Regions from separate parts of the Streptomyces sp. NPDC096205 genome, predicted to be linked through region 2. Evidence: riboswitches for the same ligand, from Rfam matches in the RefSeq annotation. Region 2 holds a riboswitch; the other holds the start of a gene.
What was found. A riboswitch is a leader RNA that binds a small molecule or an ion and turns the genes downstream of it on or off. The one in region 2 is predicted to bind S-adenosylmethionine.

Region 1: another riboswitch for S-adenosylmethionine. It lies ahead of thrC (threonine synthase); the one in region 2 lies ahead of ACIQ6Y_RS08505 (aminotransferase class V-fold PLP-dependent enzyme).

The regions. Positions count from the first base shown of each region.
Region 1 is NZ_JBIWFS010000006.1:139,968-155,453, reverse strand. It holds gene ACIQ6Y_RS22930 (HelD family protein) at 1-1,058, shown strand, start outside; gene ACIQ6Y_RS22925 (copper homeostasis protein CutC) at 1,241-1,933, opposite strand; gene ACIQ6Y_RS22920 (maleylpyruvate isomerase family mycothiol-dependent enzyme) at 2,026-2,685, opposite strand; gene ACIQ6Y_RS22915 (hypothetical protein) at 2,743-3,387, shown strand; gene ACIQ6Y_RS22910 (GNAT family N-acetyltransferase) at 3,414-4,508, shown strand; gene ACIQ6Y_RS22905 (DUF4031 domain-containing protein) at 4,528-4,794, opposite strand; gene ACIQ6Y_RS22900 (hypothetical protein) at 4,791-5,171, opposite strand; gene ACIQ6Y_RS22895 (MurR/RpiR family transcriptional regulator) at 5,228-6,163, shown strand; gene murQ (N-acetylmuramic acid 6-phosphate etherase) at 6,277-7,194, shown strand; gene ACIQ6Y_RS22885 (dihydrofolate reductase family protein) at 7,213-7,860, opposite strand; gene ACIQ6Y_RS22880 (hypothetical protein) at 7,946-8,515, shown strand; gene ACIQ6Y_RS22875 (NADH:flavin oxidoreductase) at 8,519-9,646, opposite strand; gene groL (chaperonin GroEL) at 9,819-11,441, opposite strand; gene ACIQ6Y_RS22865 (cold-shock protein) at 11,851-12,057, opposite strand; gene ACIQ6Y_RS22860 (MoaD/ThiS family protein) at 12,509-12,784, opposite strand; gene thrC (threonine synthase) at 12,781-14,064, opposite strand; SAM riboswitch class I at 14,083-14,230, opposite strand; gene ACIQ6Y_RS22850 (glucosyl-3-phosphoglycerate synthase) at 14,389-15,333, shown strand; gene ACIQ6Y_RS22845 (trehalose-6-phosphate synthase) at 15,403-15,486, shown strand, end outside.
Region 2 is NZ_JBIWFS010000002.1:455,974-471,459, reverse strand. It holds gene coxB (cytochrome c oxidase subunit II) at 1-592, shown strand, start outside; gene ctaD (cytochrome c oxidase subunit I) at 589-2,328, shown strand; gene ACIQ6Y_RS08545 (cytochrome c oxidase subunit 4) at 2,325-2,723, shown strand; gene ACIQ6Y_RS08540 (Ig-like domain-containing protein) at 2,882-4,141, shown strand; gene ACIQ6Y_RS08535 (hypothetical protein) at 4,147-4,548, opposite strand; gene ACIQ6Y_RS08530 (heme-copper oxidase subunit III) at 4,715-5,335, shown strand; gene ACIQ6Y_RS08525 (c-type cytochrome) at 5,415-6,227, shown strand; gene ACIQ6Y_RS08520 (Rieske 2Fe-2S domain-containing protein) at 6,224-7,282, shown strand; gene ACIQ6Y_RS08515 (cytochrome bc complex cytochrome b subunit) at 7,279-8,916, shown strand; gene trpD (anthranilate phosphoribosyltransferase) at 9,060-10,124, shown strand; SAM riboswitch class IV at 10,214-10,331, shown strand; gene ACIQ6Y_RS08505 (aminotransferase class V-fold PLP-dependent enzyme) at 10,477-11,838, shown strand; gene ACIQ6Y_RS08500 (Lrp/AsnC family transcriptional regulator) at 11,915-12,196, opposite strand; gene ACIQ6Y_RS08495 (rhomboid family intramembrane serine protease) at 12,193-12,939, opposite strand; gene ACIQ6Y_RS08490 (hypothetical protein) at 13,095-13,334, shown strand; gene ACIQ6Y_RS08485 (NYN domain-containing protein) at 13,372-14,721, shown strand; gene ACIQ6Y_RS08480 (NlpC/P60 family protein) at 14,963-15,486, shown strand, end outside.

The sequences.
Region 1 (15,486 bases), on a different contig from region 2:
GCGAGCTGCTGGACCGCGGTCTGCGTTACGGCGCCGCCCGCGAGGCCCTGCCCCAGCGGATCGCGCACGCGGTGCTGGTGCAGATGGAGCGGGCGGGCGAGGCCCCCGACGACCGGGTCCAGGACGCGGTGGCCCGCAACAGCGCGGTCAAGGCTGCCGTGAAGGCCCTCTGGCCGGCCGTCGACCCGGCGAAACTCGTCCTGCGGCTGCTGACGGACGCGGACTTCCTCGCCGTACACGCCGACGGCATCCTCGACGAGGACGAGCGCAAGACGATCCTGTGGGCGAAGCCGGTGCGGTCGGTGAAGTCGGCGAAGTGGTCGCCGGCCGACGCGGTGCTGATCGACGAGGCCACCGACCTGGTGGAGCGCACGCACTCCCTCGGGCATGTGGTGCTGGACGAGGCGCAGGACCTGTCCCCGATGCAGTACCGGGCGGTGGGCCGGCGCTGCACGACCGGCTCCGCGACGGTCCTCGGCGACCTCGCCCAGGGCACCACCCCCTGGGCGACCCGCAGTTGGGAGGAGGCGCTGGCCCATCTCGGCAAGTCCGACGCGGTGATCGAGGAACTGACCGCCGGTTTCCGTGTCCCGACCGATGTCATCACCTACGCCTCCCGGCTGCTGCCGCACATCGCGCCCGGGCTCACGCCCGTGGCCTCGGTCCGGGAGAACCCCGGGTCCTTCGAGGTCCGCGCGGCGGAGGGGGACACCGCGGTGATCGATGCCGTACGGGATTCCCTGCGGCAGGAGGGGTCGATCGGCCTCATCGCCGCGGATGCGCGTGTCGCTGCGCTGGCTTCCGCGCTGGGGTCGGCCGGGATCAGCTACCTCGATCCCGGTGAGGAGACGACTCCCGACACGCGGCTGACGCTGGTGCCGGCGTCTCTCGCCAAGGGTCTGGAGTACGACTATGTCGTGCTGGACGAGCCGCAGGCCGTGGTGGACGGGGAGCCGGACGAGCGGACCGGGCTGCGGCGGCTGTACGTGGCTCTGACGAGGGCGGTGTCGGGGCTGACCGTGGTGCACGGGGCGCCACTGCCGGTGCAACTGGGCTGACGTTCCGGGGCTGTTCGGGGGTGGTGACCGTTCGTACCGGGCTGTCCCACCGCCGTGGCTGGTCGCGCAGTTCCCCGCGCCCCCTAGGGCACGCACCCAGGGGTGACGTCCCCAGGGGCGCGGGGAACTGCGCGAGCAACCCACGATCACCCGCAGCCCGGTAGGCGCCGGAACCAGCCCCCTCAGTCCGCGTCCAGCACCCGCCGCCACTCAGCCACAGCCGACACCGACACCACCCCCGCCCAACCCGCCGAGCGAGCCGCTCCGCCGATGTGGAACGCGTCGATCCCCGCCTCCCGCAACCGCGGTACGTGCTCCAGCTGCAACCCGCCCCCCACGAGGATCTGCTGCTCGTACCCCGGCTCGCCCTGCCGCGCGGCCTCCGCCACCAACGTGGGCAGGCCGTCGTCGACCCCGGCGGCCGCGCCTGCGGTCAGGTAGGTGTCCAGGCCGGGCAGCCCGTCGAGCTGCTTGCGCAGGGCGTCCCGGTCCGCGGCCCGGTCGATCGCGCGGTGGAAGGTCCAGGGACACCCGTCCAGCTCGGCGACGACCCGCTCGACGGCGTACATGTCGACCCCGCCGTGGGCGTCCAGGAAGCCGAGGACGAACTCGCTCGCCCCGGCCCCCCGCATCCGATGCACGGCGTCGACCAGCAGGCCGACCTCCCCGGCGGCGAACCCGCCCGCGAGCCGCAGCATCACGCGCAGCGGGATGTCGACGGCGGCGCGGATCGCGGCGACGGTCGCAGCCGGCGGGGTGAGCCCGTCGGCGGCCATGTCGGTGACCACCTCAAGGCGGTCCGCGCCTCCGGCCTGGGCGGCGACCGCGTCCTCGGCGTCGAGGGCGATCACCTCCAGGACTGCACGCGTGCTCATAGGACCCCTTCCGTCGGTGTTCCCTGGAGCGGCTACAGGTCTAGTCCAATCTCAGGGTACGTCGGGAAGGCGCCGGGCCGCGAGATCGCCCTTCAGCCGAAGATGTTCAGTTCGGCGGCCTCGACCCCGGCCAGCTCGTAGGAGGCCCCGCTCAGCGGCCGCCCGGCGTACAGCCGGACCAGCGTCGGCGCGTCCCCGATGTAGCGGGCCGGCGTCCGCTCACCGCTGGCCTCGCCCAGCCGCAGCGGCTCGTCGGCGTCGTCCAGGTCGGCGTGCAGCGGCACGTGCCCCTTGGCCCGGGTCAGCCAGGCCAGCAGGGCGAGGGCGTGCGGGAGGCCGGGGCCCGCGTAGGCACCCGGCTCGCCGAAGGCCTCGCGCACGTCCCCGGCGTGCACCCACTCCCCCAGCGCGACCATGTCCAGCCGTCCGCCCGCCTTCACGATCGCCGCCCCGGCCTCGGTCATCCCGCGCTCCAGCTCGTCGACGACCTGCTGGTTGCTCCACCCGGCCCGCTCGGCGATGTCCCGGTCGTTCGAAGCGGGCGAGAACACGCCCTCCTCGAACCGGCCCTCCACCACCCGCATCAGCGCCGACGAACAGTGCGCCAGCACATCCCGCACCGACCACCCCGGACAGGCGGCGGTGGGAATCGCGAAGTCCTCCTCGGGGCGTCCCCGCAGCAGCGGGATCAGCGCGTCCCGCTCCGTGACGAGCAGTCGTCCGGGCAGTTCCGGGTCGTGTACCTCAGCCATGTCAGTCATACGGCCACGCTAGGCGGGGCCCGTCGCCCCACGCGGGAGAATGGCCGCATGGCCGATCTCGACGTCCTGCGTGCCCGTTTCGCCCGTGCCCTGGAGGGCGCCCGCGGTCCCGGCGGTGGCCCCGACCCGGCGCCGTACGCCGACAACCTGCTCACCCGCTGGCAGGAGCCGCAGCGGCACTACCACACGCTCGCCCACCTGGTCGCGGTGCTGGACCACGTCGACACGCTGGAGCGGTACGCCGCCGACGCGGACGTCGTACGGCTGGCGGCCTGGTTCCACGACGCGGTGTATCTGCCGGACCGCTCGGAGAACGAGGAGCGGTCGGCCCGGCTCGCCGAGCGCGCGCTGCCCGAGGCGGGGGTGTCCGACGTCAGGACCGCCGAGGTGGCGCGGCTGGTGCGGCTGACCGTGACGCACGACCCGGGCGAGGACGACTTCGACGGGCAGGTGCTGTGCGACGCGGACCTGGCGGTCCTGGCCTCGCCGCCGTCGGCGTACGCCGCGTACACCGCCGCCGTACGCGAGGAGTACCACTTCGTGCCCAACGACGCCTTCCGCGCGGGCCGTTCGGACATCCTGCGCCAACTTCTCGAACTGCCACGGCTGTTCCACACGCCCTTCGGGCAGAAGCACTGGGAGGCGACGGCCCGCTACAACCTGCGCGGTGAGCTGGAAATGCTGTCGACCTGAGGCGAGGGGCCGCCTAGCCTGCCCGCATGCGATTCATGGGTGCGGAACGGGCGGAAGAGGCGGTCGCGAGCTGCGCGGCACTGCTGCGGACGGTGGTCGGGGAGGACTGGTCGGGCACCAAGGCCGCGGGCCTGGAGTGGAGTTGCCGGGAGACGGTCACGCACATCGCCAGCGACCTCATCGGGTACGCCGGCAACCTGGCCGGACGGCTCAAGTCGTCGTACGCGCCCTTCGACATCACCGTCGACGGCGACGAGAACGGCGACTACAAGGCGGACAACGCCGGCCAGATCGAGGTCGTCGAGGTCATGGGCGCCCTGTTCTCGGCGACCCTGCGCACCACCCCGCGCGCGGCGCGCGGCTTCCACCCGTACCCCTTCCGCAGCGCGAACCGCGACGGATTCGCCGCGATGGGCATCGCCGAGGTGCTGCTGCACACCCATGACATCGCCCGCGCCTTCGACACGCCCTACGAGCCGCCCGCCGAGGTCGCCGAGTACGTCCTGACGACCATCTTCCCGACCGTCCGGCCGGGCCCGGCCCCGTGGCCGACCCTGCTGTGGGCGACCGGCCGCGGCGACCTGCCGGGCCGCGAGCCGGTCACCGGCTGGCGCTGGTCCAACAACCACGTCATCCGGGCCGACCGCCTCGCCCTGGAGGGCGTCACCCCCGCCGCCGCGGCCGACCTCCACAGCGGCGGCGACGGCGGCTTCGACTGGGTCGAGGACGGGCCCTTCGACGGCACCCGGGTCGCCTCCCAGATGCTGTGGCAGGCGTACGAGGCGGGGGTGCACCGCCCCGAGTTCGGTGTGTACGTCCTCGTCCGCGAGGAGGACGACCGCGCGGTCGGCGGCATGGGCTTCCACGGCGCGCCGGACGAGCAGGGCCGGGTGGAGGTCGGCTACGACCTCGCCGAGTCCGCCCGCGGCCAGGGCTACGCCACCGAGGCGCTGGGCGCGCTGACCCGCTGGGCGCTGGACCGCGAGGACGTCACGACGCTGGTCGCCACCGTCGACCGGGACAACCTCGCCTCCCAGGCGGTCGTCACCCGCACGGGCTTCGTCCAGGTCGGCGAGAAGGGCGACGCCGGCGAACTGCTGGTGTTCGAGCTGAAGGGCTGACGGGCCGGCGGGCTGACGGCTACGAGCTGTTGTTCTTCCTGCGCCGCAGCCCGGCGCCGTGCAGCAGCCGCACCACCTCGCGGCTGCTGACCTCCACGGCGCCTGCCCGCACCACGTCCCGGTAGCGGTGCGCGGGGATGTCGTAGTGGTCGCGTTCGAAGGCGCGGCGCGGCACGCCCAGCCGGTCGGCGAAAGTGTGCAGTTCGTCGTAGGAGACATCGCTGACCAGGTGGGACCACATCCGGCCGTGCCCCGGCCACTGGGGCGGGTCGATGTAGACGGTCACGAGGACGTGGCCCCGCCGGCCGCGCCCAGCGTGCCGACCCGGGCCACCCGCACCCCGGCCTTGTGGCACACCCAGTGCGGGTCGGGGCCCAGTTCGGGCTCGACGTCCAGCGAGTGCGGGTCGCCCGAGCCGCACACCGGGCACAACGGCCAGCGCCCGTACCGCTCCAGGAGCGCGTCCTGGACGTCCTGGGCAACCAGCCCGGCCACATAGTGGGCGCCCTCCGGCCACTGCTCCACCCACCAGCGGCGCTGCGCGACGGACTCCTCGACCAGTGAGACGACGTCCGCCTCGGCGACCCGTCCCGCCATGAGGTCGGCGAGCACCAGTGCGCGGGCAGCGTGCAGGGCCTGTTCCAAGGGGCTGAGGGCTTCCATAGCTCCCATTGTGCGCACTCTTGACCGCGACACCGAGCCGAAAATATCTTTCACGGGTGACCCGTGTAGTGAAGGAAACTTTCTCCCCGTCGGGCGGCAGCTCCTCCTCGGGCGGCGACACCCCGCCCGCTCCGGCCGCCCTCGCCGCCAAGGTCCGCACCCTCGCCCCCTCGATGACCCGCTCCATGCAGCGTGTCGCCGAGGCCGTCGCGAGCGACCCGGCCGGCTGCGCGGCCCTCACGGTCACCGGCCTCGCCGGACTGACCGGCACCAGCGAGGCGACCGTCGTGCGCACCGCCCGCCTGCTCGGCTACCCCGGCTACCGCGACCTGCGCCTCGCCCTCGCCGGCCTCGCGGCCCAGCAGCAGTCGGGCCGCGCGCCCTCCATCACCACCGACATCGCCGTCGACGACCCCATCGCGGACGTGGTGGCGAAGCTGGCCTACGACGAACAGCAGACCCTCGCCGACACCGCCGCCGCCCTGGACACCGTGCAGCTCGGCGCCGCCGTCACCGCGGCCGCCTCCGCCCGCCGCATCGACGTCTACGGCATAGGCGCCTCCGGTCTGGTCGCCCAGGACCTCACCCAGAAGCTCCTGCGCATAGGCCTCATAGCCCACGCCCACAGCGACCCCCACCTCGCGGTGACCAACGCGGTGCAGTTGAGGGCGGGTGACGTGGCGATCGCGATCACCCACTCCGGCTCCACCGGGGACGTCATAGAACCCCTCCGCGTCGCCTTCGAGCACGGCGCCACGACCGTCGCCATCACCGGCCGCCCCGACTCCCCGGTCACTCAGTACGCCGACCACGTCCTGACGACGTCCACGGCCCGCGAGACAGAGCTGAGACCGGCCGCGATGTCGTCACGGACCAGCCAACTCCTCGTCGTGGACTGCCTGTTCGTAGGCGTCATGCAACGCACCTACGAAACGGCGGCCCCGGCCCTGGCGGCGTCGTACGAGGCACTGGCACATCGCCATCGCAGGTGAAGTGGATGCTGTCAGGGGCGCGGGGAACTGCGCGACAAGCCACAACAAACCGGCACCCGACCACAACGAACAACCCCTACGGTCTTAGTTGAACCCGGAGAGAGCCGCCCCCCATGACTCCCGAAGACCTCCACCTGGACACCCTCACCACAGAAGCCTTCCGCCCGGAACTCGCGGAGATCGACCGCCTCCCCACCCTGGAGATCGCGCGCCTGATGAACACAGGGGACACGACGGTCCCGGCCTCCGTGTCCCGGCACCTGCCGGAAATCGCCAGAACCATCGACGCCGTGAGCCACCGCATGGCAACCGGAGGCCGCCTGATCTACGCCGGCGCCGGCACCGCCGGCAGACTCGGCGTCCTGGACGCCTCCGAGTGCCCGCCGACCTTCAACACCGACCCCGCCCAGGTCATCGGCCTGATCGCGGGCGGCCCCCAGGCGATGGTGACCTCCGTCGAGGGCGCGGAGGACTCGAAGGAGCTGGCGCGGGCGGACCTGGACGCCCTCAAGGTCGCCCCCGACGACACGGTGATCGGCATCTCGGCCTCGGGCCGCACCCCGTACGCCGTGGCGGCGGTGGAGCACGCCCGGTCGCTGGGCGCCCTCACGGTGGGCCTGTCCTGCAACACGGGCAGTCCGCTGGCGGCCGCCGCCGAGCACGGCATCGAGGTCGTGACGGGCCCGGAGCTGATCACCGGCTCGACGCGGCTGAAGGCGGGCACGGCCCAGAAGCTCGTCCTCAACATGATCTCGACGATCACGATGATCCGGCTGGGCAAGACCTACGGGAACCTCATGGTCGACGTACGGGCCTCCAACGAGAAGCTGCGCGCCCGCTCCCGCCGTATCGTCGCGCTGGCCACCGGGGCCACGGCCGACGAGATCGAAGCGGCGCTGGCGGCGACCGACGGGGAGGTGAAGGACGCGATCCTCACCATCCTCGCCGACGTGGACGGCCCGACGGCCGCCCGCCTGCTGGAGGAGTCGGGCGGCCACCTGCGCGCGGCGCTGTCGGCGACGAGCGGCTGACCCAGGGCTCGGCCGCGCTCACTTCCGCCAGAACAGATGGTGCGTGACCCCGCTGGGGCTGGGCACGACCTCCAGGTGGAAGCGGTCGAGGAGCTCGTCGGGAGACTCCCAGAGCCGTACGCCCGAGCCGAGTTTCACGCCCGGGGAGACGGCCACGTGCAGCGTGTCGACGAGGTCGGCGTCCAGGAACTCCCGCACGGTGGTGGCGCCGCCGCCGAGCCGCACGTCCTTGCCCTGCGCGGCCTCCCGGGCCAGCCGCAGGACGGTGAGCGGATCACCGTCGACGAAGTGGAAGGTCGTGTCGGACAGGGTGAACGAGGGCCGCGGGTGGTGCGTCATCACGAACACCGGCGTACGGAACGGGGGCTCGTCGCCCCACCACCCCTGCCACTCGTGGTCCTGCCACGGGCCACGCTGGGGCCCGAACTTGTTGCGCCCCATGATCTCGGCGCCGATGTTCCGGGCGAAGTCACGTGTGAAGTAGTCGTCGAGGCCCCGGCTCCCGCCGGGGTCGGTCCGGTTGGGCCAGCTCGCCGTGGCCCCGGCCCACGAGAACATCGCCCCCGGATCGGCATGCCCGAACGGCCTCTGAAGGCTCTGCCCCTCCCCGGAGGCGAACCCGTCGCTCGAGACACAGAAATTCTGGACGCGCAGCAGCTGACTCATGTGGCTCCTCCTGAAGTCGTCTCCAGGACTTGAGACCGGGAAGCCACCGGAAACTCATCGGCGGCACCTCCTATCCTGGGACAACATGAACCACGCCCAGCTCACCGCCCTAGGCCGTGCCCTGCGTCTCCTCGGGGAGCACGGGGAGGCGCTGACCGCCGACACGCCCGATGCCAGGCTGCACGAGGTGAAGGGGGATCTGCGACGGGCCCTTGACCTGCTGGAGGAGGGCATCAGCACGGCAGCACCCGCCACGCGCTGTGCCGAGCACCCGAACGGGCCGGTCGACAGCGCGGCGCCCGATCTGTGCCTGCTGTGCGAGACGCGGCGCAGGGCGGCCCGGCGGGCCGAGATCAACGGTCCGGCCGCGTCCCGGCCCGCGGAGAACGCGCCGTCCAGGTACGGGGTGCGCGGCGACCGGCCGCAGCCCCAGCAGCGGTGGCTGCCGGAGCTGTGGAACGGCCAGGAGTGGCAGCTGTGCGGCACGCCCCGGCGGGACCGCCGCGAGGCGGAGCTCTACCTCGCGGCCCAGCGCCGGGGCCCCCGGGCCGCGATGGCGTACCGGCTCGTCCACGAGTTCACCGACTACGAGGTGCTGCGTGTCTGGGGCACCCCGGTCCGCGTCGACATCGAGCCGCTGAACGGCAGCCTGTGAAGGTCAGCTGAGGGTCTTCAGCGCGGCGGCGTCGTACGGCTTGAGCTCGGCCGTCCGGTCGGCGAGCACCTTGGCCGCCCACTCCGGGTCCTGGAGCAGCGCGCGGCCGACGGCGACCATGTCGAACTCGTCGGACTCCAGCCGGTCCAGGAGGTTGTCGATGCTGCCGAGCGGCGCGCCCTCGCCCTGGAACGCCCCGATGAAGTCGCCGTCGAGGCCGACCGAGCCGACGGAGATGACCTGCTTGCCGGTGAGCTTCTTCGTCCAGCCGGCCAGGTTCAGGTCGGAGCCGTCGAACTCGGGGAGCCAGTAGCGCCGGGTGGAGGCGTGGAAGACGTCGACGCCGGCCGCCGCGAGCGGGGTGAGGACGGCCTCCAGCTCCTCGGGCGTCTCGGCGAGGCGGGCGGTGTAGTCCTGCTGCTTCCACTGCGAGTAGCGGAAGATGACGGGGAACTCGGGGGAGACGGCCTCCCGCACCGCGGCGACGATCTCGGCGGCGAACTTGGTGCGGGCCACCGCGTCACCGCCGTAGGCGTCGGTACGGCGGTTGGTGCCGGCCCACAGGAACTGGTCGACGAGGTAGCCGTGGGCGCCGTGGATCTCCACGCCGTCGAAGCCGATGCGCTCGGCGTCCGCGGCGGCCCGCGCGAACGCGGCGACGACGTCGCCCAGGTCCTGCTGGGTCATGGCCTTACCCGTGGGCTCGGCGCCCGCGGTGACCAGGCCGGAGGGGCCCATGGCGGGGGCGTCGGGGAACGGGCCGTCGCCCTGGTTGCGGACCATGCCGATGTGCCACAGCTGCGGGACGATCGTGCCGCCGGCCGCGTGCACGTCCTCGGCGACCTTCGCCCAGCCCGCCAGCTGCTCCTCGCCGTGGAAGCGCGGGACGCGGCGGCTGTTGCCGGCCGAGTCGTGGCCGACGTAGGTGCCCTCGGTGACGATCAGGCCGACGCCGGCCGCGGCGCGGCGGGCGTAGTAGGAGCGCACGTCCTCACCCGGTATGCCGCCCGGGGAGAACATGCGGGTCATGGGGGCCATCACGATCCGGTTGGGGACGGTGAGGCCGTTCAGCGTGATCGGCCGGGACAGCACCGCGGCGGCGCGGGAGGCGGGGGACTCGGTGACGCTCACGTGGGGGCTCCTCAGGTCGTGCGCCGGTGAAACCGGTCGGTATGTGAGTGCGCATTCTTGCAGGTTCTTAAGTACCTGCCTATGACCCCGGACACGCCGAAGGGCGGCACCCCCTGTCGGAGACAGGAAGTGCCGCCCTCGTGCGCAGGACTGCCGCTGATCCTCGGGAGGATCAGAAGTCCATGTCACCGCCCGGCATGCCGCCGCCGGCCGGCGCAGCGGCCTTCTCCGGCTTGTCGGCGATGACGGCCTCGGTGGTCAGGAACAGCGCGGCGATGGAGGCGGCGTTCTGCAGGGCAGAGCGGGTCACCTTCGCCGGGTCGATGATGCCCTCGGCGATCATGTCGACGTACTCACCGGTCGCGGCGTTGAGGCCGTGGCCGACGGGAAGGTTGCGCACCTTCTCGACGATGACGCCACCCTCGAGACCACCGTTGGCGGCGATCTGCTTCAGCGGGGCCTCCAGCGCGAGCTTCACGGCGTTGGCGCCGGTCGCCTCGTCACCCTCGAGCTCCAGCTTCTCGAAGACCTGGGAGGCCTGCAGCAGGGCCACGCCACCACCGGCGACGATGCCCTCCTCGACGGCCGCCTTCGCGTTGCGAACGGCGTCCTCGATGCGGTGCTTGCGCTCCTTGAGCTCCACCTCGGTGGCGGCACCGGCCTTGATGACGGCCACGCCGCCCGCGAGCTTCGCCAGGCGCTCCTGGAGCTTCTCGCGGTCGTAGTCGGAGTCGCTGTTCTCGATCTCGGCGCGGATCTGGTTCACGCGGCCGCCCACCTGCTCCGAGGAGCCGGCGCCGTCGACGATGGTGGTCTCGTCCTTGGTGATGACGACCTTGCGGGCGCGGCCCAGGAGGTCCAGGGTCGCGTTCTCCAGCTTGAGGCCGACCTCCTCGGAGATGACCTCGCCGCCCGTGAGGATGGCGATGTCGCCGAGCATGGCCTTGCGGCGGTCACCGAAGCCCGGGGCCTTGACGGCGACGGACTTGAAGGTGCCGCGGATCTTGTTGACGACCAGGGTCGACAGGGCCTCGCCCTCGACGTCCTCGGCGATGATCAGCAGCGGCTTGCCCGACTGCATGACCTTCTCCAGGAGCGGGAGCAGGTCCTTGACCGAGGAGATCTTGGAGTTGGCGATGAGGATGTACGGGTCCTCGAGCACCGCCTCCATGCGCTCCATGTCGGTCGCGAAGTAGGCGGAGATGTAGCCCTTGTCGAAGCGCATGCCCTCGGTGAGCTCGAGCTCCAGACCGAAGGTCTGCGACTCCTCGACGGTGATGACGCCTTCCTTGCCGACCTTGTCCATCGCCTCGGCGATGAGCTCGCCGATCTGCGTGTCGGCGGCGGAGATGGAGGCGGTGGAGGCGATCTGCTCCTTGGTCTCGACCTCCTTGGCCTGGTCGAGCAGCGCACCGGAGACGGCCTCGACGGCCTTCTCGATGCCGCGCTTGAGAGCCATCGGGTTGGCACCGGCGGCCACGTTGCGCAGACCCTCGCGCACGAGCGCCTGGGCGAGAACGGTGGCGGTGGTCGTACCGTCGCCGGCGACGTCGTCCGTCTTCTTGGCGACTTCCTTGACCAGCTCGGCGCCGATCTTCTCGTACGGGTCCTCGAGCTCGATCTCCTTGGCGATGGAGACACCATCGTTGGTGATCGTGGGGGCGCCCCACTTCTTCTCGAGGACGACGTTGCGACCCTTGGGGCCGAGCGTCACCTTGACGGCGTCCGCGAGCTGGTTCATGCCGCGCTCGAGGCCGCGCCGCGCCTCCTCGTCGAACGCGATGATCTTGGCCATGTGAAGTGGTCCCTCCAGGACTGGGGGTGATTCCTTCGGACCGCGCCCGCGCCCGCGACGGACGGCCTGCCTGCCCCGTGGTTCCTTGCCCCACTTGGCCTGCGGCCTCACCGACCCGGTCCTTCGTTGTCACTCTCACCTTCAGAGTGCTAACGCAATGATTAGCACTCGCCCCCTGCGAGTGCAAGCGGCTCTCGGGGTTCGGGCCGGGGGGATCAGCCGCAGGCGCGGGGTTCGGGCCGGGGGGATCAGCCGCAGGCGCGGGGTTCGGGCCGGGGGGATCAGCCGGAGGCGAACAGGACACGGGCGAGCGGCACGTCCAGGAGACTGCGGGCAGGACGAAGGGCCCGCACCCCGGGAGGTGCGGGCCCTTCGAAGAAGAACGTCGCGCAGTGAGTCGACGCGTGCTTCAGCTGGTCGCCAGCCGGACCATGTCCGCCTGCGGCCCCTTCTGGCCCTGCGAGATCTCGAAATCGACTCGCTGGCCTTCTTCCAGGGTGCGGTACCCGTCCATCTGAATCGCGCTGTAGTGGACGAAGACGTCCGCACCACCGTCGACCGCGATGAAGCCGTACCCCTTCTCCGCGTTGAACCACTTGACGGTGCCCTGAGCCATGCCTAACTCCCCTATTACTGGCCCTTGCACAGATCCACACTTCGCGGACCCGGGTCAGACCTCACCCCCCATTGGCCGGGGGCGTGCGCCGGAACGCGTCGACCGCGGCTGAATGTATCTGTCCAACTGCCGTCTGCAACAGGTCAATCGGACGAGAATTCAGGACGCAGGCGTTCGGGAGTTTGCCAAGAATTCACCCTGTTTCAGGGCAAGTCGGGCCGCACATAAGGAGCGAAAGGCGCAAAACCGCCGGGCACTTTGGCTGCTTCTCGTCGGTTCTCGACGGATCCTCGAGCGGACTTCATATGCACCCGGCATACGGAGGCGGCGGGCTTCCCCAACTCTACCGTGCTCAACCATGCAGAATTGCCCCCTCCGCTTCTCTCACGGAGGGGGCAATTCGATGAACTCTCGGTGACCACCCTTACCGAAGGTAATGGGCGGGCGGGTCTCAGCCGCCGGCGACCGCCGGAATGATGGAGACGCCGGCCCCGTCCGGGGTCGCGGTCTCCAGCCCCTGCTCGAAGCGCACGTCGTCGTCGTTGACGTACACGTTCACGAACCGGCGCAGCTTGCCCTGGTCGTCGAGCACCCGGGCGGCGATGCCCGTGTGGTTCTTCTCCAGGTCGGCGATGACCTCGGCGAGGTTCGCGCCCTGGGCGGGAACCTCGGCCTGACCGCCGGTGTAGGTGCGCAGGATGGTGGGGATGCGGACGGTCACGCTCATGCGAGGCCAGCCTCTCGGAAGGAGTCCAGGTTGGGGCGGATGGTGGCGGTCAGACCGGTACCGGCCACCGCGTCGAGGGTCTTCAGGCCGTCACCCGTGTTGAGGACGACGGTGGTCAGCGAGGGGTCGAGGACACCGCTGTCGATCAGCTTCTTCGTCACGCCGACGGTCACACCGCCGGCCGTCTCGGCGAAGATGCCCTCGGTCCGGGCGAGCAGCTTGATCGCGTCGACGATCTGCTCGTCGGTCACGTCCTCCACAGAACCGCCGGTGCGGCGCGCGATGTCCAGGACGTACGGCCCGTCGGCCGGGTTGCCGATGGCCAGCGACTTGGCGATGGTGTCCGGCTTCTGCGGGCGCACCACGTCGTGCCCGGCCTTGAAGGCGGTGGACACCGGCGAGCAGCCCTCGGCCTGCGCACCGAAGATCTTGTACGGCCTGTCCTCGACGAGCCCGAGCTTGATCAGCTCCTGGAGCCCCTTGTCGATCTTCGTCAGCTGCGAGCCCGAGGCGATGGGCACCACGATCTGGTCGGGCAGCCGCCAGCCGAGCTGCTCGCAGATCTCGTACGCGAGGGTCTTGGACCCTTCCGCGTAGTACGGGCGCAGGTTGACGTTGACGAAGCCCCAGCCCTCGCCCGCCGGGTCGCCGATGAGCTCGGAGCAGAAGCGGTTGACGTCGTCGTAGTTGCCCTCGATGCCGACGAGTTCGCCGCCGTAGACCGCGGCCATGACGACCTTGCCCTGCTCCAGGTCGTGCGGGATGAACACGCACGAGCGGAAACCGGCACGAGCGGCGGCGGCACCCACCGCGCCGGCCAGGTTGCCGGTGGAGGAGCACGAGAGGGTGGTGAACCCGAAGGCACGCGCGGCCTCGAGAGCCTGCGCGACGACCCGGTCCTTGAAGGAATGAGTCGGGTTGCCGGAGTCGTCCTTGATGAACAGCCCGCCGGTCACGCCCAGCTCGCGCGCCAGGTTGTCTGCCTGCACGAGCTTGGTCCAGCCGGGGTTCAGGTTGGGCTTCTCGGCCACGTCGGCGGGCACCGGCAGCAGCGGCGCGTACCGCCAGATGTTCGCGGGGCCGGACTCGATCCGCTTGCGCAGCTCTTCGGCGTCGTAGGAGGAGAAGTCGTACGCGATCTCCAGCGGTCCGAAGCACTCCTCGCAGGCGAAGAGGGGTCCGAGGGGCACCTGGTGCCCGCACTCGCGACAGCTCAGGGCGGCGGCCGGCCCGAGGTCGACGGTGGAATCGGTGGAGGTTGCAACAGTCTGCGCAGCCATGTGAGGCGAGGCCCTTTCTCCTCATCTTCCTCACGACGCATCTCGCCGTGAGACGGATTTGGCACCTTCCCTAGCCGGGAGCCTCGCTGCACGAATGTCAGGAGAACCGACTGGAGGGTTGCCGGGGCTTCATCGGGCCGTATCCCTCTGCCCCTCTGGATGAGCGGTATGGAGTTGTCCACGCGGAGGACCCCCGACATGCGATGGTCATCAGCGTTGTTCAAGACTGTAACCGAAGGCCAGGACAGTTGAGATAGCCGTCCGAACCGCGAGATGGATCACTTCCGACCCCCTCGCCGAGAGAACGCAGAGGAGCCGCAGGCTGTGCTGGAAGAAGTCGAGCGCTGGCTGACCACTCGCTCCTGGTCCGTCACCGACCGCCCGCTCCACCAGATCCTGGCCGCGAAGCGCGCGAGCGGCCTGAGGGTCTCCGTCGTGCTGCCCGCGCTCAACGAGGAGGAGACGGTCGGCGACATCGTCGCGATCATCCGCCACGACCTGATGCAGCAGGTCCCCCTCGTCGACGAGATAGTCGTGGTCGACTCGGCCTCCACCGACCGCACCGCGGAGGTCGCCGCAGCGGCAGGCGCCAAGGTCGTCCACCGCGACGACATCCTCCCCCGCATCCCGTCCGTCCCCGGCAAGGGCGAAGTGCTCTGGCGCTCGCTCCTCGTCACCAGCGGGGACATCGTCTGCTTCATCGACGCCGACCTGAAGGAGTTCTCCTCGGACTTCGTCTCCGGCATCGTCGGCCCCCTGCTCACCGACCCCGACGTGGACCTGGTCAAGGGCATGTACGACCGCCCCCTGGCCGGCGCCCAGGGCCAGGGCGGCCGCGTCACCGAGCTGATGGCCCGCCCCCTGCTCAACATGCACTGGCCCCAGCTCGCCGGCTTCGTCCAGCCCCTGGGCGGCGAGTACGCGGCCCGCCGCAGCCTCCTCGAACAGCTCCCCTTCCCCGTCGGCTACGGCGTGGAGCTGGGCATGCTCGTGGACTCCCTGCACCTGGTGGGCCTGGACGCCCTCGCCCAGGTCGACGTCGGCGTCCGCAAGCACCGCCACCAGGACGGCCAGGCCCTGGGCCGCATGGCGGCGGCGATCTACCGCACGGCCCAGCTCCGCCTGGCCCGCGGCCACCTCATCCGCCCCGCCCTCACCCAGTTCGAACGGGGCGAGGACGGCTTCGAGGCCCGCACCTACTCCGTGGACACCGAGGAGCGTCCGCCGATGCTGGAGATCGCAGAGTACGCGTCACGCAAGGTCGCGTGACGCCCGAACTCTCCGTATCCGGCTGATACGCGCGTTTGAGCGTTTCCGGGCCGGGCTAGGTTGAGGGCTATGGCTTCCACGCACGGTGCACAGGTGCTGGTCGCGTCCAACCGCGGCCCGGTCTCGTACGAACTGCGCGAGGACGGCGCGCTG
Region 2 (15,486 bases):
CCGCGACGAGTCGAAGCTCCTCGACATGTCGAAGAAGCCCGACGTCACGGTCAATGTGGTCGGCTTCCAGTGGAGCTGGTGCTTCAACTACATCGAGAACGTCGAAGGTTCCACGGGCGACGCCAAGAAGGCCGAGGAACTGAACGCGATCCCGGACCGCTACAGGGACGCTTTCCCGGCGAACGCCGGCGGTGTCTACACCTGCGGCACGCCCGGTGAGCGCAACCCGCAGACCGGCAACCCGGGCCCGACCCTGTGGCTGCCCAAGGGCAAGACGGTCCGCTTCGTCCTGACCTCGCGCGACGTCATCCACTCCTTCTGGGTGGTGCCGTTCCTGATGAAGCAGGACGTCATCCCGGGCCACACCAACGCCTTCCAGGTGACCCCCAACCAGGAGGGCACCTTCCTGGGCAAGTGCGCCGAGCTGTGCGGCGTCGACCACTCCCGGATGCTGTTCAACGTGAAGGTCGTCTCCCCGGAGCGCTACGAGCAGCACCTGAAGGACCTCGCCAAGAAGGGGCAGACCGGTTACGTTCCCGCGGGCATCGAGCAGACCGCCCATGAGAAGAACCGGGAGACGAACAACCTGTGAGCATCCTCAACGAACCTCAGGGTGCCGGGGCAGCCGAAGACTCGTACTACGAGGACGAGCTGCCGGTCCGGCGCAAGCAGCCCGGCAACGTCGTGGTCAAGTGGATGACGACCACTGACCACAAGACGATCGGAACGCTCTACCTGGCCACGTCGTTCGTGTTCTTCTGCATCGGTGGCGTCATGGCTCTGCTCATGCGCGCCGAGCTGGCCCGTCCGGGCCTGCAGATGATGTCGAACGAGCAGTTCAACCAGGCGTTCACGATGCACGGCACGATCATGCTGCTGATGTTCGCGACGCCGCTGTTCGCCGGCTTCGCGAACTGGATCATGCCGCTCCAGATCGGTGCCCCCGACGTCGCCTTCCCGCGACTGAACATGTTCGCCTACTGGCTGTACCTGTTCGGCTCGCTCGTCGCCGTCGCCGGCTTCCTCACCCCGCAGGGTGCGGCCGACTTCGGCTGGTTCGCCTACGCCCCGCTGTCGGACGCGGTCCGCAGCCCCGGCATCGGCGCCGACATGTGGATCATGGGTCTGGCCTTCTCCGGCTTCGGCACCATCCTCGGCTCGGTCAACTTCATCACCACGATCATCTGCATGCGCGCCCCTGGCATGACGATGTTCCGTATGCCGATCTTCACCTGGAACGTCCTGCTGACCGGTGTCCTGGTCCTGCTGGCCTTCCCGGTCCTGGCCGCGGCCCTGTTCGCGCTGGAGGCCGACCGCAAGTTCGGCGCCCATGTCTTCGACGCGGCCAACGGCGGAGCCCTGCTGTGGCAGCACCTCTTCTGGTTCTTCGGACACCCAGAGGTGTACATCATCGCCCTGCCGTTCTTCGGCATCATCAGTGAGGTCATCCCGGTCTTCTCCCGCAAGCCGATGTTCGGCTACCAGGGTCTGATCGCGGCGACCATCGCCATCGCGGGTCTGTCCGTGACCGTGTGGGCCCACCACATGTACGTCACCGGTGGCGTGCTCCTGCCGTTCTTCTCCTTCATGACGTTCCTCATCGCCGTCCCGACCGGCGTGAAGTTCTTCAACTGGATCGGAACGATGTGGAAGGGCTCGCTGTCCTTCGAGACGCCGATGCTCTGGGCGACCGGCTTCCTGATCACCTTCACCTTCGGTGGTCTGACCGGCGTCATCCTGGCCTCGCCGCCGATGGACTTCCACATCTCGGACTCGTACTTCGTGGTGGCGCACTTCCACTACGTGGTGTTCGGCACCGTCGTCTTCGCGATGTTCTCCGGCTTCCACTTCTGGTGGCCGAAGTTCACGGGCAAGATGCTCGACGAGCGCCTGGGCAAGATGACGTTCTGGACGCTGTTCGTCGGCTTCCACGGCACCTTCCTGGTCCAGCACTGGCTGGGCGCCGAGGGCATGCCGCGTCGTTACGCCGACTACCTGGCGGCCGACGGCTTCACCGCCCTGAACACGATCTCGACGATCAGCTCGTTCGTGCTCGGCGCCTCGATCCTTCCGTTCTTCTACAACATCTGGAAGACGGCCAAGTACGGCAAGAAGATCGAGGTCGACGACCCGTGGGGTTACGGCCGCTCCCTGGAGTGGGCGACGTCCTGCCCGCCGCCGCGGCACAACTTCCTCACCCTGCCGCGGATCCGCAGCGAATCCCCGGCGTTCGACCTGCACCACCCTGAGATCGCCGCGCTGGAGCAGCTGGGCCACGGTGGCCAGGAAGCCGCCGCGCTGGCGGGCGGCAAGGAGGCCGGCAAGTGAAGATCCAGGGCAAGATGTTCATGTGGCTGAGCGTCTTCATCCTCGCCATGGCCGTGTTCTACGGCGTGTGGTCGAAGGAGCCGGCCGGTACGACCGCGCTCTTCCTGGCCTTCGGCCTGTGCATCATGGTCGGCTTCTACCTCGGCTTCACGGCCAAGCGGGTCGACACCGGTGCTCAGGACAACCAGGAGGCCGACGTCGCGGACGACGCCGGTGAGCTGGGCTTCTTCAGCCCGCACAGCTGGCAGCCGCTGGCGCTGGCGGTCGGCGGTGCCATCGCGTTCCTCGGCGTGGCCGTGGGCTGGTGGCTGCTGTACTTCGCCGCCCCGATCATCCTGATCGGCATCTGGGGCTGGGTCTTCGAGTACTACCGCGGTGAGAACCGCACCCAGTGACCTGCGCGGCGAGCACCGCGCGCAGTAACACGAGCTGAGCGCTCCGGAACCCGGACACTCCGTCAGGAGAGTCCGGGTTCCTCCGTTTCGCCTACTTCCGGTACCTCGTCCGTGTCACCCGGCGCGCCGCCGTTGACGAAGCTTCCTACGTTGAGGTCATGAGCACCTCACCGCGCATCGTCGCCGGCTGCACCCTGCTGGTCATGAGCCTCGGCCCGGGCCTCGCGGCCTGCGGCGCCGACGGCAACCCGCTGTCCGCGGCGCCGTACGACGCCGCGGACCAGGTCTCCTTCAACGCCCCCGGGGGCGACGGGAAGAAGGCCGATCCGGACAAGCCCCTCGAGATCACGGCCGAGGACTCCGACGGCCGCATCACCGACGTCACCGCCGTGGACGCCACAGGACGCCATGTGGCGGGCGAACTCTCCGCCGACGGCACCCGGTGGCACAGCACCTCACCGCTGGCCGCGGACGCCCGCTACACGGTCCGGGTGAGCACCGAGGACGAGGACGGCGCCCCCGGCCGCAAGGTCGTCACCTTCGACACCGGCAAACCCAGCACCAAGAAGCGCCTGGACGTCACCTTCGGCCCCAAGACCGGCACGTACGGCGTGGGCCAGCCCGTCACCGCCGAACTCGGCATGCCGGTCAAGGACAAGGCCCAGCGCGCCATCGTCGAACGCGCCCTGAAGGTCGAGTCCACCCCGCACGTCGAGGGCGCCTGGCACTGGGTCGACGACAAGGAACTGCACTACCGGCCCAAGGAGTACTGGCCCACCCACGCCACGGTCCGGGTGCGCAGCAACCTGGAGGGCATCAAGATCAGCGACCGCCTCTGGGGCGGCAGCGCCAAGCCCGTCACCCTCACCATCGGCGACAGCGTCATCGCCGTCACCGACGCGGCCTCGCACCAGATGACCGTGTACAAGAACGGCAAGGAGATCAACTCCATGCCGGTCACCACGGGCAAGCCGGGCTTCGAGACCCGCAACGGCGTCAAGGTCGTGCTGGGCAAGGAGTACTACGTACGTATGCGCGGCACCAGCATCGGCATCGCCGAGGGTTCCGCCGAGTCCTACGACCTGCCCGTCTACTACGCCACCCGCGTAACCTGGAGCGGCGAGTACGTCCACGCCGCCCCCTGGTCCGTCGGCTCCCAGGGCTACGCCAACGTCAGCCACGGCTGCACGGGCATGAGCACCGGCAACGCCGAGTGGTTCTTCGAGCACGTCCGCGAGGGCGACGTCGTCCGGGTCGTCAACTCCGGCGGCCACACGATGGAGGCCTTCGGAAACGGCTTCGGCGACTGGAACATGCCCTGGGAGAAGTGGCGCAAGGGCAGCGCCCTGCTCGGCAACGGCACGTCCGCGGTCTCAGTCCCGGAAGAGGTGGCGAGACTGAGGCCGCAGAGCGTGTGAGGAGGTCAGACGCCCTGAAGCCGCTTCTGCCGCAGCAGAGAGGCCAGAGCGGAGGCGAACTCCACGGGGTCCACAGGATGCGTCACAGCCGCGTCGGCCCGGCTCCACGTCGCCAGCCACGCATCCTGCGGCCGCCCGATCAGCAGCAGCACGGGCGGGCAGCCGAACACCTCGTCCTTGATCTGCCGGCACATCCCCATGCCCCCCATGGGCACGGCCTCACCGTCGAACACACACACGTCGATGCCCCCGCGGTCCAGCTCGCGCAGCACCGCCGCAGGCGTCGCGCACTCCACGAACTCCACCGCGGGAACGTCCGGAGCCGGTCGTCGGCCCGTGGCGAGCCGCACCTGCTCCCGGGTGTTGGAGTCGTCGCTGTAGACCAGCACCGTGGCGGTCGGCTGCATTGTTCCTCCGAGACGTCAGCGTCGTACGGGCAGGACGGGCGGGGCCGTTGGGCCGGATGCTACTCCTGTCGTCCTCCCCCTGAACACCACGTCAACACCGGTTCGGCGGGCAGCAACACTCCGAACGGCACCCCCCGGAGTGAGGGCGGGATAAGCGACCGACATAATGTCGGTCGTGGCGACAGCAACGACAGTAGAAACCGGGCACGCGCACCCGTCGGTCAATCGACCGAACCTCACCAGCGTCGGAACCATCATCTGGCTGAGTTCCGAGCTGATGTTCTTCGCGGCCCTCTTCGCGATGTACTTCACCCTGCGATCGGTGACCGGTCCCGAGTTCTGGGCGGAAAAGGCCGAGGCCTTGAACTTCCCGTTCTCGGCGACGAACACCACGATCCTGGTGCTCTCCTCCCTCACCTGCCAGCTCGGCGTGTTCGCCGCCGAGCGCGGTGACGTGAAGAAGCTCCGGATGTGGTTCATCGTCACCTTCGTGATGGGTGCGATCTTCATCGGTGGCCAGGTCTTCGAGTACACCGAGCTGGTGAAGAAGGACGGGCTCTCCCTGTCCTCGGACCCGTACGGCTCGGTCTTCTACCTGACGACCGGCTTCCACGGCCTGCACGTGACGGGCGGTCTCATCGCCTTCCTGCTGGTCCTCGGGCGTACGTACGCGGCCCGCAGGTTCACCCACGAGCAGGCGACCGCCGCCATCGTCGTGTCCTACTACTGGCACTTCGTCGATGTCGTCTGGATCGGCCTCTTCGCCACGATCTACATGATCAAGTAGCGGGACCCGATCCACCGCGCGTTCCCGAAGCGCACATCCAGAAGCATCGACGCAGAAGATCCTGACACCGGGGTAATCCGTGAAAAAGCTCTCCGCACGACGACGCCATCCGCTGGCGGCGGTCGTCGTCCTACTCCTCGCGCTGGCGGCCACTGGGGGGCTGTACGCCGTGTTCGCGCCCGCGGACAAGGCGCAGGCCGATGAAACAGCCCAGTCCCTCACCATCGACGAGGGCAAGAAGCTCTACGCCGTAGGCTGCGCCAGCTGCCACGGCACCGGCGGTCAGGGCACCTCCGACGGTCCGAGCCTGGTCGGCGTGGGCGCCGCGGCCGTCGACTTCCAGGTCGGCACCGGCCGTATGCCGGCGGCGACCTCCCAGGGCGCCCAGGTGCCGCGGAAGAAGAACATCTACTCGCAGGCCCAGATCGACCAGCTCGCGGCGTACATCGCCTCGCTGGGCGCCGGCCCGTCGGTCCCGACCGACGAGCAGTACGGCCCGGAGGGCGCGGACATCGCCAAGGGCGGCGAGCTCTTCCGCACCAACTGCGCGCAGTGCCACAACTTCACCGGCAAGGGTGGCGCGCTCACCAAGGGCAAGTACGCTCCGACGCTCGAGGGCGTCGACCCCAAGCACCTCTACGAGGCCATGCAGACCGGCCCGCAGAACATGCCCTCGTTCCCCGACACCACGCTGTCGGAGCAGAACAAGAAGGACATCATCGCGTACCTCGACGCGGTCAACGGCGACGACACCGAGAACCCCGGTGGTCTCGAGCTGGGCGGCCTCGGGCCGGTCACCGAAGGCCTCTTCTCCTGGGTCTTCGGCCTCGGCGCGATGATCGCGGTCGCCGTCTGGGTCGCCGCTCGGACCGCAAAGGCCAAGAAGTCATGAGTAGCCAAGACATTCCAGAAGAGAACCTGCCCGCTGAGCAGGGCACCGCGCACGGCGCGGTGAGCGTCGCGGACGAGAAGAACCCGTTCGCGGACCCGGGCCTGCCGCCCCACGAGCACCGGATCCAGGACATCGACGAGCGGGCCGCCAAGCGGTCCGAGCGCGCGGTCGCCCTGCTGTTCACGGTGTCGATGCTGGCCACCGTCGGCTTCATCGCCTCGTACGTGGCGATCCCGCACGACAAGGCCGTCTTCGTCTTCCCGATCGGTCACCTCAACGCGCTGAACTTCGCGCTGGGTCTGACCCTCGGCACGGCCCTGTTCTGCATCGGCGCGGGCGCGGTCCACTGGGCCCGCACCCTGATGTCCGACGTGGAGGTCGCCGACGACCGTCACCCGATCGCGGCGTCCGAAGAGGTCCGCGCGAAGGTCCACGAGGACTTCCGCCAAGGCGCCAAGGAGTCGGCGATCGGCCGGCGCAAGCTGATCCGCAACACCATGTTCGGTGCGCTCACCCTGGTGCCGCTGTCCGGTGTCGTGCTGCTGCGCGACCTCGGCCCGCTGCCCGAGGACAAGCTGCGTCACACCCTGTGGCGCAAGGGCAAGCTGCTCGTCAACATGAACACCAACGAGCCGCTGCGTCCCTCCGACGTGGCCGTGGGTTCGCTGACCTTCGCCAAGCCCGAGGGCCTGGAGGAGCACGACCACGACTTCCAGAACGAGATCGCCAAGGCGGCCCTGATGATCGTCCGGCTCCAGCCGGAGGACATCAAGGACAAGCGCGAGCTCGACTGGTCGCACGAAGGCATCGTGGCGTTCTCCAAGATCTGCACCCACGTGGGCTGCCCGATCTCGCTGTACGAGCAGCAGACGCACCACGTGCTGTGTCCCTGCCACCAGTCCACCTTCGACCTGTCCGACGGTGCCCGGGTGATCTTCGGTCCCGCCGGTCACGCCCTGCCGCAGCTGCGCATCGGCGTGAACGACGAGGGCTACCTCGAGGCGCTCAGCGACTTCGACGAGCCCGTCGGCCCTGCCTTCTGGGAGCGCGGATGAGCACCAACCAGACCACCGACTCCCGCGCACGCGGGAAGGCACCGGCCGGCGAGCGGATCGCCGACTGGGCCGACGGCCGGCTCGGGATCTACTCCCTGGCCAAGGCCAACATGCGCAAGATCTTCCCCGACCACTGGTCGTTCATGCTGGGTGAGATCTGCCTCTACAGCTTCATCATCATCATCCTCACGGGTGTGTACCTGACGCTGTTCTTCCACCCGTCGATGAACGAGGTGGAGTACCACGGCAGTTACGTGCCGCTGCAGGGCCAGCTCATGTCGGAGGCGTTCTCCTCCACGCTGGACATCAGCTTCGACGTCCGTGGCGGTCTGCTCATCCGGCAGATCCACCACTGGGCCGCGCTGATCTTCCTCGCCGGCATGTTCGTGCACATGATGCGCGTGTTCTTCACGGGCGCGTTCCGCAAGCCGCGTGAGATCAACTGGCTGTTCGGCTTCCTGCTGTTCGTCCTGGGCATGTTCACCGGTTTCACCGGCTACTCGCTCCCGGACGACCTGCTCTCCGGCACCGGTGTCCGCTTCACGCAGGGCGCGATCCTGTCGACGCCGATCGTGGGCACGTACATCTCGATGTTCCTGTTCGGCGGCGAGTTCCCGGGCACCGACTTCGTGGCCCGCTTCTACTCGATCCACATCCTGCTGCTGCCGGGCATCATGCTCGGTCTGGTGGTCGGCCACCTGATCCTGGTCTTCTACCACAAGCACACGCAGTTCGCGGGTCCCGGCAAGACGAACAAGAACGTCGTCGGCATGCCGCTGCTGCCGGTCTACATGGCCAAGGCCGGAGGCTTCTTCTTCCTGGTCTTCGGTGTCATCGCGGCCATCGCGGCGATCGCGCAGATCAACCCGATCTGGGCGATGGGCCCCTACCGTCCGGACCAGGTGTCCACCGGCGCCCAGCCCGACTGGTACATGGGCTTCGCCGAGGGTCTCATCCGCTTCTTCCCGGGCTGGGAGATCAACCTCTGGGGCCACACGCTGGTCCTGGGCGTGTTCATCCCGCTGGTCCTGTTCGGTGTGGTGCTGATCGCGCTCGCGGTCTACCCGTTCATCGAGTCCTGGATCACCGGCGACAAGCGCGAGCACCACATCCTGGACCGTCCGCGCAACGCCCCGACGCGCACCGCGTTCGGCGTCGCCTGGATCACGCTGTACATGATCACGCTGGTCGGCGGTGGAAACGACCTCTGGGCCACCCACTTCCACCTGTCGATCAACGCGGTCACGTGGTTCGTCCGGATCGGCTTCTTCGCCGGACCGGTCATCGCGTTCATCCTCACCAAGCGGATCTGCCTCGGCCTGCAGCGCCGTGACAAGGACAAGGTCCTGCACGGTCGCGAGACCGGCACGATCAAGCGCCTGCCGCACGGTGAGTTCATCGAGGTGCACGAGCCGCTCAGCCAGGAGGCGCTGCACACGCTCACCGCGCACGAGCAGTACAAGCCGGCGGAGATCGGCCCCACGGTCGACGAGAACGGCGTCGAGCGCAAGGTGAAGGGCTCCGAGAAGCTGCGCGCGAAGCTGAGCAACGCGTACTACGGCGAGGACTCCCAGATCCCGAAGCCGACTGTCGAGGAGTACAAGGAGATCACGAGCGGCCACGGCCACCACTGATCGCTGCGCTCGCCACACAGTGAAGGGCCCCCGTCCGGTGTTCGGACGGGGGCCCTTCGCCGTGCCGTCGGCTGGATAGGGTGGGTGCAGGAGTCTTCACGACCCGGACACCGTATTTTTCTCGTACTCACTAGGAGCGGCTGATGAGCGCTGTGACCCCCGCTGGAGGCGACACCGCGGCGGGCCGTTCCTGGCCCGAGGTGCTGAACGCCCTGCTGGACGGGTACGACCTGAGCGCGGAGGCGACCGCGTGGGCGATGGACCGGATCATGCGCGGCGAGGCCACCGACGCGCAGATCGCCGGCTTCGCGGTGGCGCTGCGCGCCAAGGGCGAGACCGTCGAGGAGATCACGGGCCTGGTGCGTGCGATGTACGAGCACGCCAATGTCATCGAGGTGCCCGGCGACACGGTCGACATCGTCGGCACCGGCGGCGACGGCGCCAAGACGGTGAACATCTCCACCATGTCCTCCATCGTGGTGGCCGGCACCGGCGCGAAGGTCGTCAAGCACGGCAACCGCGCCGCGTCCTCCGCCTCGGGCGCCTCCGACGTGCTGGAGAAGCTCGGCGTCAACCTGGAGCTGACCCCCGCGCGGGTGGCCGAGGTCGCCGAGGAGGCCGGCATCACCTTCTGCTTCGCGGTGAAGTTCCACCCGGCGCTGCGTCATGTGGCGGCCGCCCGCGGCCAGTTGGGCATCCGCACCACCTTCAACTTCCTCGGCCCGCTGACCAACCCGGCCAAGGTGAGAGCCCAGGCCGTCGGTGTCGCGCACGCGCGCATGGCGCCGATCGTCGCGGGCGTCCTCGCCGAGCGCGGCAACTCCTCGCTGGTGTTCCGCGGCGACGACGGCCTGGACGAGCTCACCACCACGGCCACCTCCCGCGTCTGGGTGGTCCGCGACGGCCAGGTCACCGAGGAGTCCTTCGACCCGCGTGAGGTCGGCCTGGACCTGGTCCCGGTCGAGGCCCTGCGCGGCGCCGACGCCTCCTACAACGCCGAGGTCGCCCGCCGTCTGCTCGACGGCGAGACCGGCCCGGTCCGTGACGCCGTCCTGCTGAACTCGGCGGCCGCGCTGGTCGCCCTGGAGCCCACCGGCGCCCCGCTGGCCGAGCAGCTCCGGGCCGGCATGGCGAAGGCCGCGGAGTCGATCGACTCGGGCGCGGCCAGGCGGACGCTCGACCGCTGGGTGGCGGTCAGCAACGCCTGACCGCGACGCCTGACCGTACGACGACTGTCGTCCCGCGATCCGGACACGGGTTGCGGGGCGACGATCTTTTCGCGTACGTTCCTGTACCAGGTCATGAGTGACAGTCATGAGGCCCCGGCCGACTGTCCGGCAACCCTCCGTCCGTGGCGGGGTGCCCCGGGTGAAGACCAGGCCGCACGGCAGCAAGGCCTGCGGCAAGCGCGGACCCCTCGCGAAACCAGGGGTCCTGGGTCGTTCGAGGGAGTCTCCCGTGAGCAAGCGAATGCGTTAGGGCCGCCGAGCCCCGCCTCCGCACACCCCTTTTCCTTCCTCCCCGTACCTCTTACGGGGCCTCTCTCACGGGAGTTCCGCCATGTCCGTCTCCACCGCTGCCGCCGACCAGTCCGTTTGTGCCCCTCTGTCCGTTCTGGGCCGGGATGTCACCGTCCCGCTCGTCACCGGCGGCGAGGTCACCTACGCGGCCCTCGACTACGCGGCCAGCGCCCCCGCCCTCCAGCGGGTCTGGGACGACGTGGCCGCGTACGCCCCGTACTACGGCAGCGTCCACCGCGGCGCCGGCTACCTCTCCCAGCTGTCCACCGACCTGTTCGAGAACGCCCGCGTGACGGTCGCCGAGTTCCTGGACTGCCGCGCCGACGACCAGGTGGTCTTCACCCGCTCCACCACCGACTCCCTGAACCTGCTGGCCCGAGCCCTGCCCGCCGACTGCGAGGTCTTCGTCTTCGAGACCGAGCACCACGCCTCACTGCTGCCCTGGCAGGACGCCCGGGTCACCTACCTCGACGCCCCGCGCACCCCGCGCCAGGCCGTTCAGACCCTGGAGCGCGCCCTCGCCGACCGCGACCCGTACGGACCGGCCCTGGTGTGCGTGACCGGCGCCTCGAACGTCACCGGTGAGCTGTGGCCGGTCCGTGAGCTGGCCGCCGCCGCGCACGCCCATGGCGCCCGGATCGTCCTGGACGCCGCCCAGCTGGCCCCGCACCACCCGGTCTCCGTCCGTGACCTCGACGTCGACTGGGTCGCCTTCTCCGGCCACAAGCTGTACGCCCCCTTCGGCTCCGGCGTCCTCGCCGGCCGCGCCGACTGGCTGCGCGAGGCCGAGCCCTACCTCGCGGGCGGCGGCGCCAGCCGCAAGGTCACCCGCCGCGAGGACGGCGGCGTCGCCGTCGAGTGGCACGAGAGCGCGGCCCGTCACGAGGCCGGCTCCCCGAACGTCATCGGCGTCTACTCCATCGCCTCCGCCTGCAAGGCCCTCACCGAGGCGGGCTGGGACATCCTGGTCGCCCGCGAGGAGCATTTGATCGCCAAGGTCCGCGAGGGCCTCGCCGAGGTCCCCGAGGTGAAGATCCTCTCCCTCTTCGGCGACGACGCCCCGCGGGTCGGCGTGATCTCCTTCGTGGTCGAGGGCTGGAACAGCTCCCACTTCGCCGCCGCCCTCTCCGCCGAGTACGGCATCGGCGTCCGCGACGGCCTCTTCTGCGCCCACCCCCTCGTCCGCACCCTCCTCGGCACCGACCCCCAGACCCAGGGCGAATGCGGCGCCCCCGAGGCCGCCCCGGGCGAGAAGTCCCTCAACGCCATCCGAGTGAGCTTCGGAGCGGGCACGCCCGACGAGCACGTGGACAGGTTCGTCACCGCCGTCAAGGAGCTGGTGACGAAGGGGGCCAAGTGGACGTACCGCACGGAGGAGGGTCGCTGCGTACCAGTGCGCTAGGGGCGCGGGGAACTGCGCGAGCAACCCACGACAACCCGCAGACGCGCAAAAGCCCGCACCCCCGAGTCGGTAGGCGTCAGGAATCCAGCCCGATCGCAAAAGCCGCCTCGAGGTCATGCTGCGAGTACGTCCGGAACGCCACATGCGTGTCCGTCGCCTCGACCCCAGGAATCTTGCTGATCCGCCCAGGGATGACATCCGCCAGGTCCTCGTGCTCCCGCACCCGGACCATGGCGATCAGGTCGTACGTCCCCGTGACGGAGAAGACCTCGCTCACCGTCTCCAGCGAAGCGATCTGCTCGGCGATCTCGGGAATGCGGTCCACGCTGGTCTTGATGAGGACGATCGCGGTGATCACGGTTGGTTCTCTCCCTCACGGGCCGGCGTCGACGGGCTGGCCTTCACTCTAGTCGTACGGCCGTACCGGGCCCACGCGTAGCAGAAGCCCAGCCCGAAGCCCACCAGGTGGGCCAGATACGCCACCCCGGGCCCGTCCGGGGCGCGTCCCGCGGCGAGCCACTGCAGGGCCGCCCAGAAGGGGAGCACGACCCACGCGGGGAACCGCAGCGGCAGGAAGAACAGGAACGGCAGCAGGCTGGTCACCCTGGCCCTGGGGAACAGGGCCAGGAACGCGCCCAGCACGGCGGAGATCGCCCCGGAGGCCCCCACCAGCGACTGGTCGGAGTCGGCGTTGGCGGCCGCGTAGCCCAGCAGGGCGAGATAGCCGCAGCCGAGATAGAAGAGGGTGAACTCGATCCGCCCCATGCGTTCCTCGGTCATCATGCCGAAGACGTAGAGGAACAGCATGTTGCCGAGCAGATGCACCCAGCTGCCGTGCACGAACAGCGCCGTCGCCGGGGTCAGCGCGGAGCCCGCCGCGCCCTCGAACAGCTCGGCGGGGATCACCCCCCAGCGCCGGAAGTAGGCCCGCTGGGCGGCGAAGAGCTCCTCCCCGGAGCCGTAGGCCGGGTTCAGGCCCGCCGCCGGGCCGATCAGGAAGATCAGGCAGCACAGGCCGATCAGTGCGTATGTCATCGGCGCCGTCGGCCGCCGCATCGCCTGGGCCGCCCGCCCGGCCACCGCGCTCCAGTTGCTGACCATGACCCCAGAGCATGGCGTAACCGGACGCATACACACAGATCGCCTCGCCGCCGTGGACAGACGGGCATGGTGTCGTCGGCAGGCCGTAGGGTTACGAGCCACACGCGCCGGTAAGCCGGTGCATCACGGAGACTAGAAGGAAGCGAACAGTCACGATGACGGTTCCCCTGCCGACCGCCACGACCCGGTGGCGCTGCACCCTGTGCGGCAATCTCACCCGCTTCGATGTGACCCGCTCGTCGAAGGTCGTCGAGTACGTCCACCTCGACCTCGCCGGAGAGCCGAGCGTGGAGGAGCGCGAGGTGGTCAGTGAGACCATCGAGTCGGTGCGCTGCCGCTGGTGCAACGCGGTGGACCAGGTGGAACTCGTGGACAGGCCGGGTGCCGGCTCCTGAGGGGAGCGGGCCCCGCACAGGCATTGGGGTGTGACGGATGGTGGAGACCGCAGGCGGGGGGCCGGGCGACGGCGCCGCTGAGGTGCTCGACCGTCCGCTGCCCGACGGCGTGCGCCGCCGGGTCGTGCAGATCGTCTCGGACGGCTTCGGCGGGCTGACCGTCGCCGAACTGCCCGCCCAGCTCAGACAGTACGCCCGGTTCGCTCCGAACCGCAGGGCCAAGTTCGCGGGCAACGCGATGGCCTCCGCGCTGGAGACCGACCCGCTGTTCCGGCAGCGGATCGGCGAGAAGCTCCGCGAGGCCCAGCCCGAGCTGACCGGCGCGCTGGACGCGGGGTCGCCGCCGCCGGCCGCGGACCCGCTGGACGTGGCGGCAGCGGCCTATGTGCTGCGCCCCACCGGCTGGGTGAAGCTGGTGACGGCCGCGGGCGAGGAGGCCCTGCGCGCCGACGCCGAGCGCGCGGACGAGGAGAGCCGGGCCGAACTGGAGCGGCTGCGCGCCGAACTGGCCGCCGCCCGTGAGCACACCCGCGCGGAGACCGAGCGGCTGCGCACCGAGCTGGAGTCGGCCCGCAAGGAAGCCGAATCGCTTCACCGCAAGCTCCGCGCGGCGCTCAGCGACGTCAAGCGCGGCGAGGCCGCGCTGCGCAAGACGCACGCCGAGATGGACACCGTACGGGCCGAGAGTCATGCGCAGGTGTCCGCCGCGGAGAGTGAGGCGCGGCGGCTCAAGGCGCGTCTGGGGGAGACCGAGGCCGCCCTGGAGGCAAGCCGCAAGGCGGCCCGTGAGGGGCGCAGCGTCGAGGACATGCGGGTACGGCTGCTGCTGGACACCGTGCTCGACGCGGCGCAGGGGCTGCGGCGTGAACTCGCCCTGCCGCCGGTGTCGGTGCGGCCCGCGGAGACCGTGGACGCGGTCGAGCCGGGGCGGATGACGCCGAAGGACATCGCCGCGCGGGCGCTGAGCGAGGACGACCCGGCGATCCTGGACCAGTTGCTGGCGCTGCCGCAGGCGCATCTGGTGGTCGACGGCTACAACGTCACCAAGACCGGCTATCCGCAGATGCCGCTGGAGAAGCAGCGCCTCAGGCTCCTCGGGCAGCTCTCGCAACTCGCCGCGCAGACCGGCGCCGAGGTCACCTGTGTCTTCGACGGCGCGGAACTGGTCGCGCCGGTGCTGCTCGCGCCGCCGCGCGGGGTGCGGGTGCTGTTCTCCAAGCCGGGCATCACCGCGGACGAGCTGATCCGTCAACTGGTGCGCGCCGAGCCGCCGGGCCGGCCGGTCATCGTGGCCTCCACCGACCGTGAGGTGGCCGACGGAGTGGCCCGCGCGGGGGCGCGCCCGGTGGCGTCGGCGGTGCTGTTGAAGCGGTTCTCGAGGGGCTGAGCCGTTTGCCCCATGGGCAACGTACGCCCCATCGGCAACGTACAGGCCCATTGCCCGAATTGGCCGGGTCTTCACGCAACGTAGCGTCAAGCGCGCATCACCCCATGTGAGTTGCGGGCAAAGAATGCGCTCCGTGAGCGGATTTTTTGGGCTCAGGATTTGAACTGATCACAGCAAGGTCACTAGGTTTAGCGCTCGAACCTCCGATCGGGTGATCACTCACAAGAAGGAGTCCACCCCCGTGGCGTCCCACCGTCGACCCAAGCAGCCCAGTCGCGCACGCGTGACCGTGCTGACCACCGCAGCCGCCGCCGCCGTCGCGATCAGCGCGCAGGCCGCCAATGCCGCGCCCAGCGAGAAGCCGAGCAAGGACGAGGTCAAGGCCAAGGTCGACAAGCTCTACGAGCAGGCGGAGCAGGCCACCGAGAAGTACAACGGGGCCAAGGAGAAGCAGCAGAAGCTGCAGAAGGAGATCTCCACCGTCCAGGACAACGTCGCGCGCGGCCAGGAGGAGCTCAACGAGCTGCGCGACGGCCTGGGTTCGATGGCCAGCGCCCAGTACCGCAGCGGCGGCATCGACCCCTCCCTGCAGCTGTTCCTCTCCGCGGACCCGGACGACTACCTCGACAAGGCCTCCACGCTCGACCAGTTGAGCGGCCAGCAGGTCGAGGCGCTCGAGGACATCCAGGACAAGCAGCGCGAACTCGCCCAGCAGCGCGCCGAGGCCACCGAGAAGCTCAAGGACCTCGCCGCCACCCGCGAGGA